One region of the Halorussus sp. AFM4 genome, then DNA from elsewhere that is predicted to be linked to it. Evidence: riboswitches for the same ligand, from Rfam matches in the RefSeq annotation. Region 1 holds a riboswitch; the other holds the start of a gene.
What was found. A riboswitch is a leader RNA that binds a small molecule or an ion and turns the genes downstream of it on or off. The one in region 1 is predicted to bind fluoride.
Positions count from the first base shown of each region.

Region 1 (7,275 bases):
TTCGGTTCGTATCGGATTCGTCTGTGTGGAGAACGCAGGCCGCAGCCAGATCGCCGCGGCTGTCGCAGAAACACAGCTGGAGGCCTGTGGGCGGACAGATGTCGAAATCACAAGCGGTGGAACCGACCCTGCTGAGAAGATATATCCCGTGGTCGTCGACGTGATGGCCGAGAAAGGATATGATCTCTCTTCACGGACCCCTAGTGAAATCACTCCGCGAGAACTATCCCAGTGCGATATCGTCGCGTTGATGGGGTGCTCACTCTCGATCGATGACCTTCCAACGGGGGTTGTCGTTCGTGATTGGGGGTTCATCGATCCCGCATCGAGTGACCGTAAAGAGGTGTGGGCGCTTAGTACAGAAATCGAACAACAGGTTATCGAACTGCTCGATGACTTACCTCCCCAAGAAGACCGAGAATATCACAGAGTTCCATAATCCATGACCGATACTACTGAATCCGAACCGACTCGTATCGCTTTCGTGTGCGTCCAGAACGCTGGTCGTTCGCAGATGGCCTACACGTTCGCGCAACAAGAGCTGGAAGAGCGGGATCTCGAAGACGAAATTGAACTCGTTACGGGAGGAACCCAGCCTGCGGAACACGTCCACGATGAAGTGGTGCGTGCAATGCACGACGTCGGAATCGACATTTCAGACCGGACTCCGCGTGAGGTGACGTTTGAGGAGATTCAGCAGAGTGACTACGTCATCACGATGGGGTGTTCACCCGAAGAGGTCTGCCCCGCCGGATGGGCCGGGGAGAACCGTGATTGGGATTTAGACGACCCAGATGGGATGTCTCCAGCAGAGGTTGCACGCATCCGTGACGACATCAAGCGGCGAGTCGCGGAGCTCTTCGACGGGATTGCGGGTACTTCTTGAATGGGGCTCCCCGAACCCTCTCACTTCGGAACCGCTATCGAGAGCTTCTACAACAGCAGTGCTGGGCGGCACCTATTTCAACGTGTCACAGAACGCGTCTCCCACACTTCGAAGTGTTAGAGACAACGGAGGAGATCTCAGATGGAATCTCGGAACTGCCGACAGCCTCCCAATTATAGCTGTAGGATGGTAGCGATACCCGCAGCAGTACCAGCAGCGATCAAGCACAGTCCAAGCGTGCCAAGCGCATAGATCCCTGCGCGTAGACGGCCACTCCCCTCCCACATCCGAACGGCTTGGACTGAAAACGAGGAGTACGTCGTGAAAGACCCACATACGCCAGTCCCAACGAAGAGGGCGACCTCGCTATCGAGGCTGGTGAATACGACTAGCCCGAGTATGAAGCTCCCGGCGACGTTCACCACGAGCGTTGAGAATGAGAACCGATCGTGCACGAGCAACTGGTCGATTATATAACGTAATACTGCACCGATTGCCCCGCCTGTCCCCAGGAGATGAGCGGGTTCCATCAGTCGCTCACCTCCGGTGCAGGCGGTGTTACAGTTGTAACCCATCGGGCTGCTTCCCGGCCAACGAGGACAGCTCCAAAACCCAGAACGTAACTACCGCTAATATAAGCGATCGCCACTAGTGGTGCGGTTGTGAGTGCATCGGTGATGAACGTGCTGTAGGTGGTAAAAGAGGCAATGAATCCAGTCGCCATGAGGGTCCGACTGGCCCTGGAGATTGTCCCGCTGAACAGTTCTTCATAAATGAGGAAACCGAGCGCGAAACACCCGAGGACGTTGACCGTCGCTGTGGCCACCAACGAGTTGGGGATGGATAGTTCGACTAAGTATCGGAGGTTCGAGCCGGCAAACCCGCCGATACCGACGGCCAAAATTGCTTCCAGGTGTTCGAGGGGATGTGTCCGTATCATGGCTGATATGTAATAGGAGTCATCAGCCAGGACGGCGGTTGGGACAGGCGGACTCCATCGCCCGAACAGACCCACAAGGGGTGTTGTTTTCGATTGACCCTGGCGGCTATGTGAAAATTTCGATTGTGGATGGATCGGACGATGTGATAACTTAGCACGCGCTTGCTCACAGTCGATTCGCTGAGACCCGGGGAAAACTACCCCTTGAAGACGAGGCTACGACACGCTTCCCATCTATCTATTGGAAGGAACTTGCCGACCGTGGGAGGTTAGAGCAGTCCACCCCTATCTACCGACTAGACAGATCCCGTCCGATGTGTTTGCTATGATATCGAGCAAAAACAAGGGGGTTGAGACCGCAGTCGCGCAAAACGAGACTTACTCGTCCGTACCGTCGTCCCGTGCAGGATTATCCTCGTCGTCGCGGTCCTCCTCGTTCCCATGACCGCGGTCAGTGTCGGTGTCCTCGGGATCGTAGACCCAGAGACAGTCGTTGGGATAGGAGCGGCCGAGTTTATCGGCATCTTCACAGAGGAGCACGCGCCCGTCCGGGAGCGCGAGGACGTTGTCGACGTTCAGCGGCCGGTCGTTCGCGACGGCTGTCGTGTCGGTCGCGTCCGAGCCGACGACGACCGGTTCGAGCGTCGCCAGGTTGTAGTCGGGTTCAATCTCAGCGCGGTAGACGATCCCCCCGTCCACGCGTTCGAGTTGGATATCGCCCTGGCCGTCAGCCATCCCACTGTTGAGTTCAGCGAGCCCGAGATAGACGTAGTCGCCAGGCCGGGCATCGTCGACGTGGTCGATCCCCTCGGCCTTCCGGAATTCGACGGTTGCGCCGATCTCCTTGGCGGCGGCGCGCGTCTCGAGGAAGGGAACCTTGCGGAGGTTCTCGTCAACGCTGTCGGGACCGTGGCGCTCGTACTGTTCGGCCCATTCGACGATCTCCTCGTCCGTGATGTAGTCTTGATTGCCGTGCTTGGCGACTTCCTCGTCGGCCTCTCGGAGCGCCGCGTCGAGGTCCTCCCGCCAGTCGGTTTCGGCGTGGGTCTCGAGGTAGTCGACTTGCGTGATCCCGTCGTACTCAGTGATCCAGGACTCGACCTCAGCGTTACTGGCGCTGCCCAGTTCGAGCCATTCGAGTTCGAGGTCGGCCTCGGCGGGTGACCCCGAGACGTCGTTGGTCACCTTCGCGACGGAGAGCGTGCCCTCGATGTCCATCGGGTCGTTGTAGCTCGGAATCGGGCGGTTAGCGACGAACTTGTAGAAGCCCTTGTTCGTCCCGTCTGAGGTGATGTACACCGTCCTCTCGTCTGGCATGACGTTCCCGACCTCAGCGGCGACGCGGCCGAAGGCGTGGTGTTTGACAGGGATCCAGTCGTCGGAGGTGGGGTTCCGAATCTCGACGAGATGGCCATAGCGATACCGATTCGGGTAGATGTCCCCGATGGGGTCCGTCGTGTTGGTGTCGCCGTTCTGATCAACCGGGTCGGCACCCAGATAGTACGCCAGCAGTTCGACGCCGCCAAGCGCCCAGTACCCCTGGAGGTACCACGCTTGGTCGCCGAAGATCTCGTTGACCGCACTCTGACTCTCGGTGGGATTTGGTCGATTCCAGAACGCGGCACCGCCGCGACGACCGACGCCACTCCCCGCGTCGACGATGTCGCCAGCAGTGTGCCCTCCGGAGACTCGTGTGTGACCGTACTCTTCCTCAGCCGAAAGCGGCGTCCCCCACGGGGTCGTATCGCCCCAGCAGTTGATGCGGGTTCCGCCAATCTGCCGGAACTTCTCGCTGTTGGCAAGATTTTCAGTCGCCTCGAGGTCGGCTTCCCAGATCCCGTCCTCACGACTGACCGGCATCCGGGTGATGTTCCCTGGACTGGACTCGAAGTTCGTGAACAGGTAGCCGTCAGCTTCCTCGTCGTCAGTGGCGACCAGTTCGTTCATGTCTGGCGTGTACCCGAACTCGGCATATCGAGAGCCCGCGAACTTGATGAGGTCCTCCCCCTCGGGCGTGGTCGGGACACCGAGCGTTTCCCCGTCACCGATCGTATCCCCCTCGTTGGCAAGGAACGTGTACTCACCGTCCGCAACGCGGACATGCGACTGAGCCTCCTTCGTCGTGGGCGCCCCGAGGGGTTGGAATTCGCTGTCGCCGTCGAACTGGAACTGATAGCCGCCAACGTATCCGATCCCGCTCTTATCATAGGGGGCCGGATTGTCACGGCTCGGATGCTGATGACTGAAAAAGAGATCGCCACCGCCGGTGACGTACGGACCAGTGACCTCAGCTCCCAGGGAGGTCGTTGCGAACCGCTTGATAGTTCCTTGTACTGACGGTGCATGTTTCGTATCGCTATCTTCGGCACTGGCGATTCCTGCCGTACTGGCCCCGATCGCCGCAGCCAGCGATGTCGATAACAGTCGTCGTCTGGTGAAGTCCACCATGCATCCGTAGCTCCGATTGCCGTTTAATGTTCTTTTATAATAGACGAATTAAAACTCCAAAGTAGCAAGTTGGTCTATTGATGCGACTGTATCCCACCATTGTATTCCTCAAGCAGGTGAACTTACCTGTAGCACAGCCCACAAAGATGGCAGACGATTTTAGCTGGTGAAAAAAGGAATGGATCGTTCGACTGTCAAGCCGTCACTCTGGTCATAACCCGTCGAAGAGGTTTCGCTGATATGTTACTATGCCAAGATACACAATCGACGCAAAGCCGAACGCAATCAACAGTGGGGTCTCGGGCTCTGTTGGAAGTGCCACCACGAACAGTTCTCCTGCGATGAGGCTCGATAAAACGGTGAGTCCGTCGAGATAACGCTGTAGCATCGTATCCATGGGAATCGACGCTATTCGACTCCATGCTCCGCTACCTTCTGCCGGACTTCTTCTGCCCGCTGCTGGACCCAGGAGATGTATTGCTCGATCTTATCGGGTTTTGTTCCGTAGAATGACGCGATCCAGCTGATATCCGTTCCGGCTTGCGTCAAGAGATACGCGGCGAGGGTATCTTTTCCAGCTTGGACGAGTTCCGGGGGCACACCGCGTTCACCTGTTCCCGATTCGACAAACCCATTGGCATCGAAGTATACATCGGCGTACAGCAGTGCGGTTTCCGAGTCCTCAAAGACGACGTCTTTGTGATCCGGTGCTTCAAACCGATACTGAACGGTCTCGTCGTTGTCATCGACATATTCGACAATGTGGACCCCCAGAACGTACTCTGTGAATACTGACTCGTCCTGTTTGACAGATGGTTGTGTGTTGGTTTGAGACATGAGTGAGCTGAGTGCTCGTGGTGAGCGAAGGGTTCCTTCTTCCGTTTAAGGTTGCTATGTCGTGTATATCCTAGTATAGAGGAATCGGTATTGTTACGTATATCTCTCCGGCGGAGATACCGAAATCAATCCCAGGGTTCGTTCACTCTGAACTGGATCCACTCATTTTGATATGTCGGCTCCTGAGGTCTCTGTTCGAGTAGTTGGCGTACATTGAACACATATCACAGCGTACGGTGCTTGGGGTCCGTTTCAAGTACTGATGCCAGGCGTTCTCGACCACACAATGTCACCGCCAGATGCCCCTGACCGCAAGGCGATTTTCTTTTGTTCCAGTTGCGGCTGTGAGGAACCCGTGGACGGGGATTGGGTTATCAACTCGGCTTCACAGTCGTATGAATACGTGTGCCCAGTCTGTGGTACAGTCGTTCTTAGCCAACCACGGTTTGATCATAACCGAACACTCCGGCACGACCTGCTGAATGATCTTCAGGTCGTCAATGCACGCCTGCAGATGGTTGAGAATCAAGCCGACCTCCCAGCCGATCACTGGGATGTGATTACCCAGCGGCTTGACGAGATGGAGCAGTTCGTCGAGGAAATGCGTGACTACATGACTCTCGTCGAACAGGACGAACACGAGTTTGAACCAGTTAGTCTCCGGCCGACACTCGAAGAACAAGTCGCACTCGTCCAAAATGCACACGAGAACGCGACCCTGTTAGTCGAGGAGTTACCCGACACAACCGTATTGGCTGATGAACTACTCGGACATGTATTCAGGAATTTACTTCGAAATGCGGTCGAGCACAATGACAAGGACACACCGAAAGTGCATGTGAGCGCAGAGCGCACCTCCGAGACAGTCACGGTCACGATTGCAGACAATGGACCGGGGATCCCAGATGAACACAAAGAGACGATCCGAGAACGAGGTGTACAGATCGATGAGAGTACTGGGAGTGGTTTCGGCCTGCATCTGGTAACGGAGGCCGTGAATGCCTATAACGGTGATCTGCAGATTCAAGACAACGAGCCTGAAGGAACGAAAGTTCAAGTGACGCTCCCGACCGTCTGACTCAGAGGGAGCCTGTTTGGTTGCTCCTCTGTATCTATCGATTACAGATCGTCTCAACAGGGTATGCGAACTGTTCTATGACACCCTCGGATAAGACCGAATTACCGTGGATTCTCTGATAGGCAGCAATTGATTTGCCGGATGTAAACAAGCGGTAGCTCGACCGAATATACTGATCTTGATATCTCTTTCAGTGACGAACAGGATACTACTGTAAGGACTAGTATGGAATGGTACTGGGTGGGACTCGGTGATATGGGTGATATATCCGAATATTATTAGTTAATTGACCAATTATAAACGAATTTGCGATAGACGTTCATCTCACCATTTGGCTTGGTCGTTGTGACGAGTCAGTTACACACGGTCAAGGCCGTCGGCTATACAGCCCGAACTCAACCCATGCAATCTACCGAACCTGACCAGCGTGGTCGCGACGAAGAACAGTCTCCAGTCCAACAGCCGCAGCGAGTCCAGCAGGCTGCATCCTCGCAGCGCCAACAGAGTAACGAAGCCCGACAGCGCTCTCAGAGCCCTATTCAGCAGTCGAGAGAGTACTCCTCGGCGCAGCAGTCCGTCCAAGGGCCCTCCGTCAAACAGTCTCCGGCACAGCCGGCAAATCAGCAGCCCATGGGTCAGATGACCCAGCGTCCCCGAGCGCTTCACGAGGACGTCTCTCAACAGGTCTTTAACGCCGAGCCACAGCCAGCAGTCGGTCCTGCTGTGGATGTTTTCGATTCGGCTGAGGAAATCGTTGTCGTGATCGATTTGCCTGGATTTGATCCAAAAACTATCAATCTCCAAGCAGCTGATCAATCGCTGGTCATTACTGCTGAACGGACACTCGACGACGAGGAAGTCAGTGCCCGATCGATTCAGCGTGAGCGTCTCCCGCAAATCGAACGTGCCGTCGATCTTCCTGCTGAGATCGATATCGACGAGGCGATCGCGACCTGCGAAAATGGGGTTTGTCGGGTCACCCTCCCAAAAGCTGAGAACGCACGTCGGAAGAAGATCTCATTCGAGTCGGAAGCCAAGTAGGCCGCTAGTCGGTGCCGTTAGTCATTTTTCCACCTTCTAATACGA
Region 1 covers NZ_JBNTJT010000007.1:34,860-42,134, reverse strand. Annotated here, with positions in the region: gene ACQUQF_RS24655 (low molecular weight phosphatase family protein) at 1-439, shown strand, start outside; gene ACQUQF_RS24650 (low molecular weight phosphatase family protein) at 443-886, shown strand; gene ACQUQF_RS24645 (fluoride efflux transporter FluC) at 1,060-1,416, opposite strand; gene ACQUQF_RS24640 (fluoride efflux transporter FluC) at 1,416-1,826, opposite strand; fluoride riboswitch at 1,833-1,897, opposite strand; gene ACQUQF_RS24635 (alkaline phosphatase PhoX) at 2,205-4,274, opposite strand; gene ACQUQF_RS24630 (hypothetical protein) at 4,683-5,111, opposite strand; gene ACQUQF_RS24625 (sensor histidine kinase) at 5,626-6,189, shown strand; gene ACQUQF_RS24620 (Hsp20/alpha crystallin family protein) at 6,820-7,230, shown strand.

Region 2 (7,275 bases), on a different contig from region 1:
GAGAGAACCATCCGCCGCCAGTAGCCGGGGTCGCCATCGATGTCTTCGCCATGGTCGGGCGCCCACTCGGTCATTGACTTCCGGATCTCCTCGTGGTGAGTCGGCGCCGTTTGAGTCTCTGTCCCGCCGGCCGAGAGGATGCGTTCTGCAAGGTCGATTTCGCGGTCGGCAGTATCCTTCGGGACACTGTCCGGGAGCGGCACGTCGACGTAGAACGGGAGGTCGTGTTCAGACTTACACTCCTGCATGAACCCGGCAGGAAGCGGTGGTTCATCGAGGAAGACCGCCTCATACGGCGGGTCGGTGGTAGTAGCGTTCAAAGTTATTCCTCCACCTGCCTGGAGGGGGAGACAAACGCCCCATCACTCCTCGGAGAGAGGCTGGGTCTTTTCGGCGTACTCGGAGATGAGATCGACGACGTGCTGACTGTATAACGCCTCGACGTGGTTGATATTCCAGAGCCCCGTCTTGTAGATTTCTGGCTTCGGCGATTCGTGGCCAAGCCAGCCGTCCTTGTACAGGTCGGGGTTGGTTCGACGGAAGTGGCTAAGCGTCGCGATGGCGTTCTTTTCGACCGTTGCACGGTCGCTCTCGGGGCCCGGTTCGTCGGGGATGTTCACCCAGAGGAACGGCAGGTCGCGAATGTAGTCGCTGACCCGTTGCTCGAGCGGATGCTCTTGTTCACGGATGGTCGTCGTTTCGACGTCGAGGTCGCGCAGCGGCGTTCCCCAGTGGTGGTAGTCATCGTGGAGGTTATCGCGTTCGATGAGTGCACGGCCGACGTGGAGTCGGAAGATCGACCCCCGGTGGTTGCCGCCGCCGGCGTACTTTCCACGGAAATTCCCTCGGTGCTGCCGGAGCCTGTTCCAGAGCGTGTTCGAGCTGCCCTCGGAGACTCCGACGGTCCCGACGCGAGTAAGGTGCCAGTCTCGCGCCGGCGCTGACTCCAGATCGGAGTCAGACGAGAAGAAGAAGTACACTCCACGGTCCGGCCAGTCGAGCGACCCAGTTGCGTTTCGCAGGTATCTGGGCCCATCTACGGCATCGTTTACATCCGCGAGAGTGGCGTACAGTCGTTGAACTGGGTCTGGCCGGCTATCGAGTGGGGTGGAAACTCCGAGGAATATCATATCGAACTCCGAGTCGGAATGGGGCAGTTAGTCGTTGAGTCGGGCGATCTTGCGGGCGTTACGCTTGAGCGCGTTCAGGCGGCGAGCTGTCGGCGACGTTTCGTACTGAACGATGATGTCCGCGTTCGCCGGGACATGGTCTGCATGTCTCGGACAGCGGTCGCCGATGAACCACTCGGAGAGCGACTCCCCGCTCGTATCGACGAGCGCGTAGCCGATGCTGTTGTCCGAGACGCCTTCCATCCACGGACAATGCGGACACGAGATCGCCGTCCGGAGATTCACGAGTCCGTCGACGCGGGCGAACACCGCTGCAAGGTCGGCAGGTTCACCCTCCGTTGGTGTTGATTTCCCGATGACGTGTTCGGAGTACCGGGTTTTCAGCGCTTCTGCTCGCTGCTTCAACTGGTCGAGGTCGGGCGGGCTCTCTAGGCGACTTTCGGAATAGCGGTCGGTCGTACTGCTCATGAGCTTCTTTCCCCCTTCTCGTTGCTGGGGGATCTCTGTGTCGCGTTCGCACCTGGCATCCCGTCGACGACGTCCGGTGGGAGGTCTGCGTACGAACTGAGCGAGTCGATGGTGTTTTCGACTGCTGCGGTGTACAACGCCATGACGCCGCTCGCGAGTGACAGCGCGTTCTGCCACTTCTCTTCTTCCATCCCGAAGATTGCATCTTCCGTCGAATCGGGGCGATAGTTCACAACGACCTGCCATCGACCACCGCTACGGGACGCGATATGGCAGAACACACAGCTATACTCTAGTGCAAACCGATACCGTTCTCCGTTACCGATTTCGGTCTCAAACGCCCAGTTGTCCGGCGCAGCGTCTTGGAGCTCTGGAATAAGCCTCATGAAGTGAACCCTCACCCACGCTGGGGACCAAAAACGACGGGCTGCTTACCAGTACTTGGCAGCTCGGTTTTTATTTAGTCTACATTTGAGATGGGAATAGAGCGCCGATAAGTACGTGGTGCAGATCTTTCGTGTTAGACATCAAGTACAATTCAATACCTCAAACAACGGTCACTATCCCCCATGCGACGCCGAGCGCAACAAGTGCCCCGCCGAGATTCCCGAGCGCGTTTACTGTCGCCTGCCGCCGATACCCGTCCTCCCACAGCCGAACGGTCTCGAACGAAAACGATGAGAACGTCGTGAACGACCCGGCGGCCCCAACTCCAACGAACAACAGAATGTCGCTGTTCACGCTGGCGAAGGCCACCACTCCAAGGACAAAACTCCCAAGAACATTTACCGTCATCGTTCCCAATGGAAATCCATCCCCTTCCACGGCTTGGGCCACGTAATGCCGACAGAGCGCCCCGAACGCACCGCCTGTCCCCACAAGATGCGCCGGGTCAACAGTCACCACTACTGCTCCCCCCGCTCAAAGACGGCCACGGCTTCACGCCCGACAATCACGCCCGTGAATCCAAGCGCGTAGGTTCCGACCACGTTCACAAGCGCCAACTCCGGCGTCAGCACCGTCTCCAATGCGAACGTACTGTACGTCGTGAACGACGAAAGGAAGCCTGTTGCGGCGACTAGTTTCGTCTCGCCTGCTAACACACCGAGATGGATGGCCTCGTACAACAGGAAGCCGAGAGCGAAACTCCCAAGCGTGTTCACAAGGAGAGTCCCCTCGATTCCGGGAAGTAACTGCCCGACGAAGTACCGGAGGTTCGACCCAGCAAAGCCGCCGATGCCGATCAGGATGATCGTTTCGAGTGTCACGAGCGGATGTGTATCTGTCATAGGGGCCTCTGAAAAGGAGTCATCAACCGGCGTCGCCGGTAGTTGGAGCAGGCGGACTCCATCGCCCGGTTGCTACCGGAAGATTCTGGCGTTTCCAAATATATATTACGGAACTAGTCAGTGACCATCTATCGTCCGACGAAATTACGGGGGTTCAATTCACGTTCTGTACTTAGCGGTGATTCCAGCAGCGATTCTGAATACAGAACCCGTGTTCTTATCTACTCTTACGGCGGTGTGACAAATCCGTCGTGGTAGTCGAGAGCCGCGTAGACTGCCTGGACTGCCTCAGCCAAGTCGCCGTCAGGGGATTCGTCGTTGTCGGTGATCTCCTTGAGGAGCCTGTCGGAGATGTCGGCGAGCTCGGCGAGATAGGTTCGGTCGATGGCAGCCTTCTGTTCGGTGTTGTACGTTGCTTCTTCGGGGGCGAGGTACTGTCGCGAGCGGAAGGTGAGCGAGCCGTTCGCCCACTCGTCCCAGAGAACTTGGAGGTTGGCCGTCCAGGTGTCGGTATCCAGCAGGTCTGCTGGGTTGATTCCTGTCACCTCTCCAGCGTCGGCATCGACGCCTATCACTGCGAGGATGTTACCGGCCGGCGCGACGTAGAACTGGGGATTCGCTGAGGAAATATCAGTGAGCCCCATGGCTTCTATAGCTGCTTCGTGGTCTGGGTTGCCGTTTTCGTCGGTCGGATAGTCGGTGACACTCATTAGATACCCTCACCTCCCCTGGGGGAGAGAAACCGAGGGAGCTTTTAGTTGAGACTGACTCAGTAGGCGCGTCGGGTTTTCGCATAGAATGCGATGAAACCGAGCGCCCCGATCGCAACGACGGCGAATGCCACGAGGGAAAAGAAGAACAGGCTATATGAATTTGGAAGGCTGGCGGCTACCACTGGCAGGCAGATGCCGAGTAGGAGGGCACCTGCGATTAAGAGAGATTCGGAGGAACTCATGACTGATTCTCGTAACCTACAGAATTTAATGATTTATATCCTGAAATTCAACTTTTCTAGTAGGTGTTCACGAGAAGGTCGGGCAGCCCAACCAACCGCTCGAGGTCTCCATCTCGAAAATCGAGGGTGAGGCGGCAGTCATTCCCTTTCGAATCTCAAACACCGGCTTGAATGCCGAGAATCTGGGTTCCCTATCTTCGATGAAAACTGCGAATGTATCTCTGGTGCTGTTAGCTGCTCAACGCAGTAACGATATCTTCGACTGAGAATAGTCGAAGATTCTCTCGCTCTGCAGCCGCCTCCCTGACGGATTGTTTGAATCCGTTCCGTGAGAATAGCGCGTACTTCTCGACTCGACTGCTGCCGTCGTTTGGCGTCCAACGGAGTTCATCGACGTGTCGTTCAAGCTTCGAGAGGGCGTCGTACCCGAGTGGCGATTGCTGGAATTTACACTCGCCGGCAATTAGGGTTTCTCCCGCAGTGAGGCCCACGACGTCGATCTCGTGTTCACCGTACCACCACTGCCCGGTCTTCGTGATCGTGTACTCCGGATAGAGGGACCGCAGGGCCGAACAACATAACTCCTCGAACGACCGACTCACGAAATTAGCCATCTCCGGTTTAATGAGCACGTCGTACGCGTCTCCCCCGAACTCGTCGTATTGCTCGCTGGTCCCGTAGACGAAGTGGAACCAGAAGCGGAAGAACGGGTCCCGAATACGGTATCGGCTTCGTTTGCTCCGTTCTTTTTGCTCGGTGATCGGCACGTGCTGATCAACGAGACGAAGCCGGGAGAGTCGATTGAGATACTTCGAGAGCTGGTTATAGTCAATACCCGTTGTCCCTGCAATCTCGTTCCGACTGGTGCTTCCGCCGGCGATAGCCTCTAAGATCGAGAAGTACCGCGTCGGTTCCGTGAGCTCCATTCGAAGTACGTAGTCTGGTTCATCGTGGAGGGTTCCATGGCGTGAGAGAATTGTCTGCTGGATGTTCTCTGCAAGCGTCGAGTCGGGGGAGACCTCTTCGAGGTAGTACGGGACACCGCCGAACACGCCCCACGTAAGGACCTGCTCGTCTACGCTGTACGTATCGTCGAAGAATTCCATCGCGGCGTCGAACGGTAGCTGTCTAATATCGAGTTTGAGTGAGGAACGGCCGTACAGTGGACTGTTTCCGAGGAGGGCAGCCTCTTCCATCATGCTGATCGATGAACCGACGAGGATGAATGTCGCGGCCGACTCGTCGAGTTCGTAATCGAACATTGCCTGTAACACGGAGGGGAGGCTTTCGTCCTGTTCGACCAAGTAGGGGAATTCGTCGAGGACAATAATCGCGTTTTGCTCGGCGAGGTATCGAAGAATCTCCTCCCAGTCTTCTCGTATCCGGGTCACACCTGAATATGATTCCGCGGCTGCGTCGATGAACTGCTGGAGTTGGAGGGCGCTTGTTTTTTGCTTCGCCTGATAGACGACGGCGTCGTCGTACTGGTCGAGTGACTGCTTGACGAGCGCCGTCTTACCAAGTCGCCGCCGGCCATATATTACTGCGAGTTCGGCGTCATCTGACTCATAAAGTGCGCGGAGCCGCGAGAGTTCTTCGCTCCGATTCACGAAGTCTGGCATACTTGCTCTTATTCACTGTCCATCTATAATACTTCCCCTAATCGTACTCTGAAGTACGATACTTCGGAGTATCATTACTATATCCCGCTATGAAGCTCTGGAAGAGAGTTCCTGATCAGGATGGGGAGAACTATTTCGTAGTTTCGCCGGCGCCATATTCGCCTTCGGCGTGGCCGTCATGGTACCTTCCGTCTTCCCAAGCAACGTTCACAGCGGCGTAGTCGAGCATAAACTCGAATATGCAGTCTCCACAAGTTGCCTCGACAGTGATGGAGGCTGGTTCGGAGACCTCGCGGAACACGAGAAAGTCGAGGGTCCTACTGTCCCAGTCCGGAGAGCAGGGCTTCACGTATTGGTGGCCCTTCACAAGTGGATTCTCTGTATTTGGAGCCGTAGTATTGACCTATCGAAAGGATGGGATTTTGCGCTACTCTTCGTCGCGGTTGGGATCGAGGCTGCGAGTCCGGTCGACGACCTCCTTTTCGAGATAGTCCATCCCCTGGCGGTGCTGGTCGCGAGCGTGCTCGAACGTCCGGCCCTTCGCCTTCACCTTGTGCTTGTCCTCGTCTCGCGTTCCGGTGCCGCGCTTGACCCGCGTGGTGATGGTGACTCCGACGTCGGTCCGTTCGACATGCGTTTCTTGGTCGTACTCAGCGGGAAGCTCGTGGGTCGGAATTTCGTCTTCAGTCATGGTTTTACAGCAGGCTAACGGGCCTGCTCTCCGAGACCTGTTGGTCGTCCAGGTCCACGACGTCCGCCGCTACACTAACCACATGACGTGGGCAGAGAGACGGTGACGCGCCGCCGCTCCCGGCGCGGCGATACAAACTCTACTCTTGGACAGCCGATTGTGCCGCGTCGATGAGTTCGCCTGGTGAATGTGAGAGAATGTGGTGAACGATTGGCGGCATCACGATCGGCGCTTCGATGTTCGTCTGATTGTGCGCTTGGGTCACGCAGTTCTTGGGGATATCCTCCAGCACTGGGATTGGGAATGGCTTTTGGTCGGCCACCCGGTCCCCGTCGTTGTAGAGCAGGAGCTTTACTCGCTCCCCGGTCACGGAGAGGTGTTCCTCGTCGAACCCGATTTTGACGGTCTCTCCGTTTTAGATCTCGCTCCGAGGAATCGACCTCGTCTCATGTCACCTTCCCGCCTCGTTTGGGCGCGTACGTTGCTTGTCTTGTTCCATCGGGAGAAACGTCGTCAGGTAGCCATGGTGAAATCTACGGATTCCTCCGGACGCGTACCGAGAGGGATTACTGGACACCGGCAGGCGACAGTTCGTTTGGCCACTAGTGAGCAAATGGCGACCGCCGGAGTTTGCTTCGAACCGGGAATTGCGCTTCGGTCGTCACGCTCCGTCCGCCGTCGGCCGCACGGTGTCGTCACTGTCCGCTTCAGCGCCCTCGTCGCGCGGAGTTGAGTGATACAGCGTCTCGCCTGACTCTTGGTCGAACAGGTGGAGTCGGTCCTCGTCGAAGCCGAGCGTCACTGCGTCTCCGACCGCGACGTCCCTCCGGGGTTCGACCTTCACTTGGAGTTCGTCCGACCCGACCTGGCAGTGCAGCAACAACTGCTCGCCGAGCGGTTCGGTCACGGTCACCTCCGCCGTGAACGTCGCCGCACTGTCGGGGAGCTGCGACCCGAACTCAATGTCCTCTGGGCGGACGCCGAACGAGGCGGGCGTGGCATGGTCGACGTTCATGCGATTCGGACCGGGAAGGTCGACGGAGAACCCGTCGTGGACGGCGGTAATGGCGTCCCCGTCGGCCTGCACCTCGACGGGGAGGACATTCATCGCCGGCTCACC
Region 2 covers NZ_JBNTJT010000005.1:282,339-289,613, forward strand. Annotated here, with positions in the region: gene ACQUQF_RS21545 (hypothetical protein) at 1-320, opposite strand, end outside; gene ACQUQF_RS21550 (hypothetical protein) at 363-1,130, opposite strand; gene ACQUQF_RS21555 (hypothetical protein) at 1,158-1,598, opposite strand; gene ACQUQF_RS21560 (hypothetical protein) at 1,595-1,984, opposite strand; gene crcB (fluoride efflux transporter CrcB) at 2,145-2,504, opposite strand; gene ACQUQF_RS21570 (fluoride efflux transporter FluC) at 2,504-2,887, opposite strand; fluoride riboswitch at 2,894-2,962, opposite strand; gene ACQUQF_RS21575 (hypothetical protein) at 3,115-3,597, opposite strand; gene ACQUQF_RS21580 (hypothetical protein) at 3,657-3,842, opposite strand; gene ACQUQF_RS21585 (ATP-binding protein) at 4,073-5,464, opposite strand; gene ACQUQF_RS21590 (DUF7389 domain-containing protein) at 5,892-6,155, opposite strand; gene ACQUQF_RS21595 (hypothetical protein) at 6,295-6,525, opposite strand; gene ACQUQF_RS21600 (ABC transporter ATP-binding protein) at 6,817-7,275, opposite strand, start outside.
Region 2: it holds a riboswitch for fluoride, as region 1 does, so the genes downstream of both, ACQUQF_RS21570 (fluoride efflux transporter FluC) here and ACQUQF_RS24640 (fluoride efflux transporter FluC) in region 1, are expected to answer to the same signal.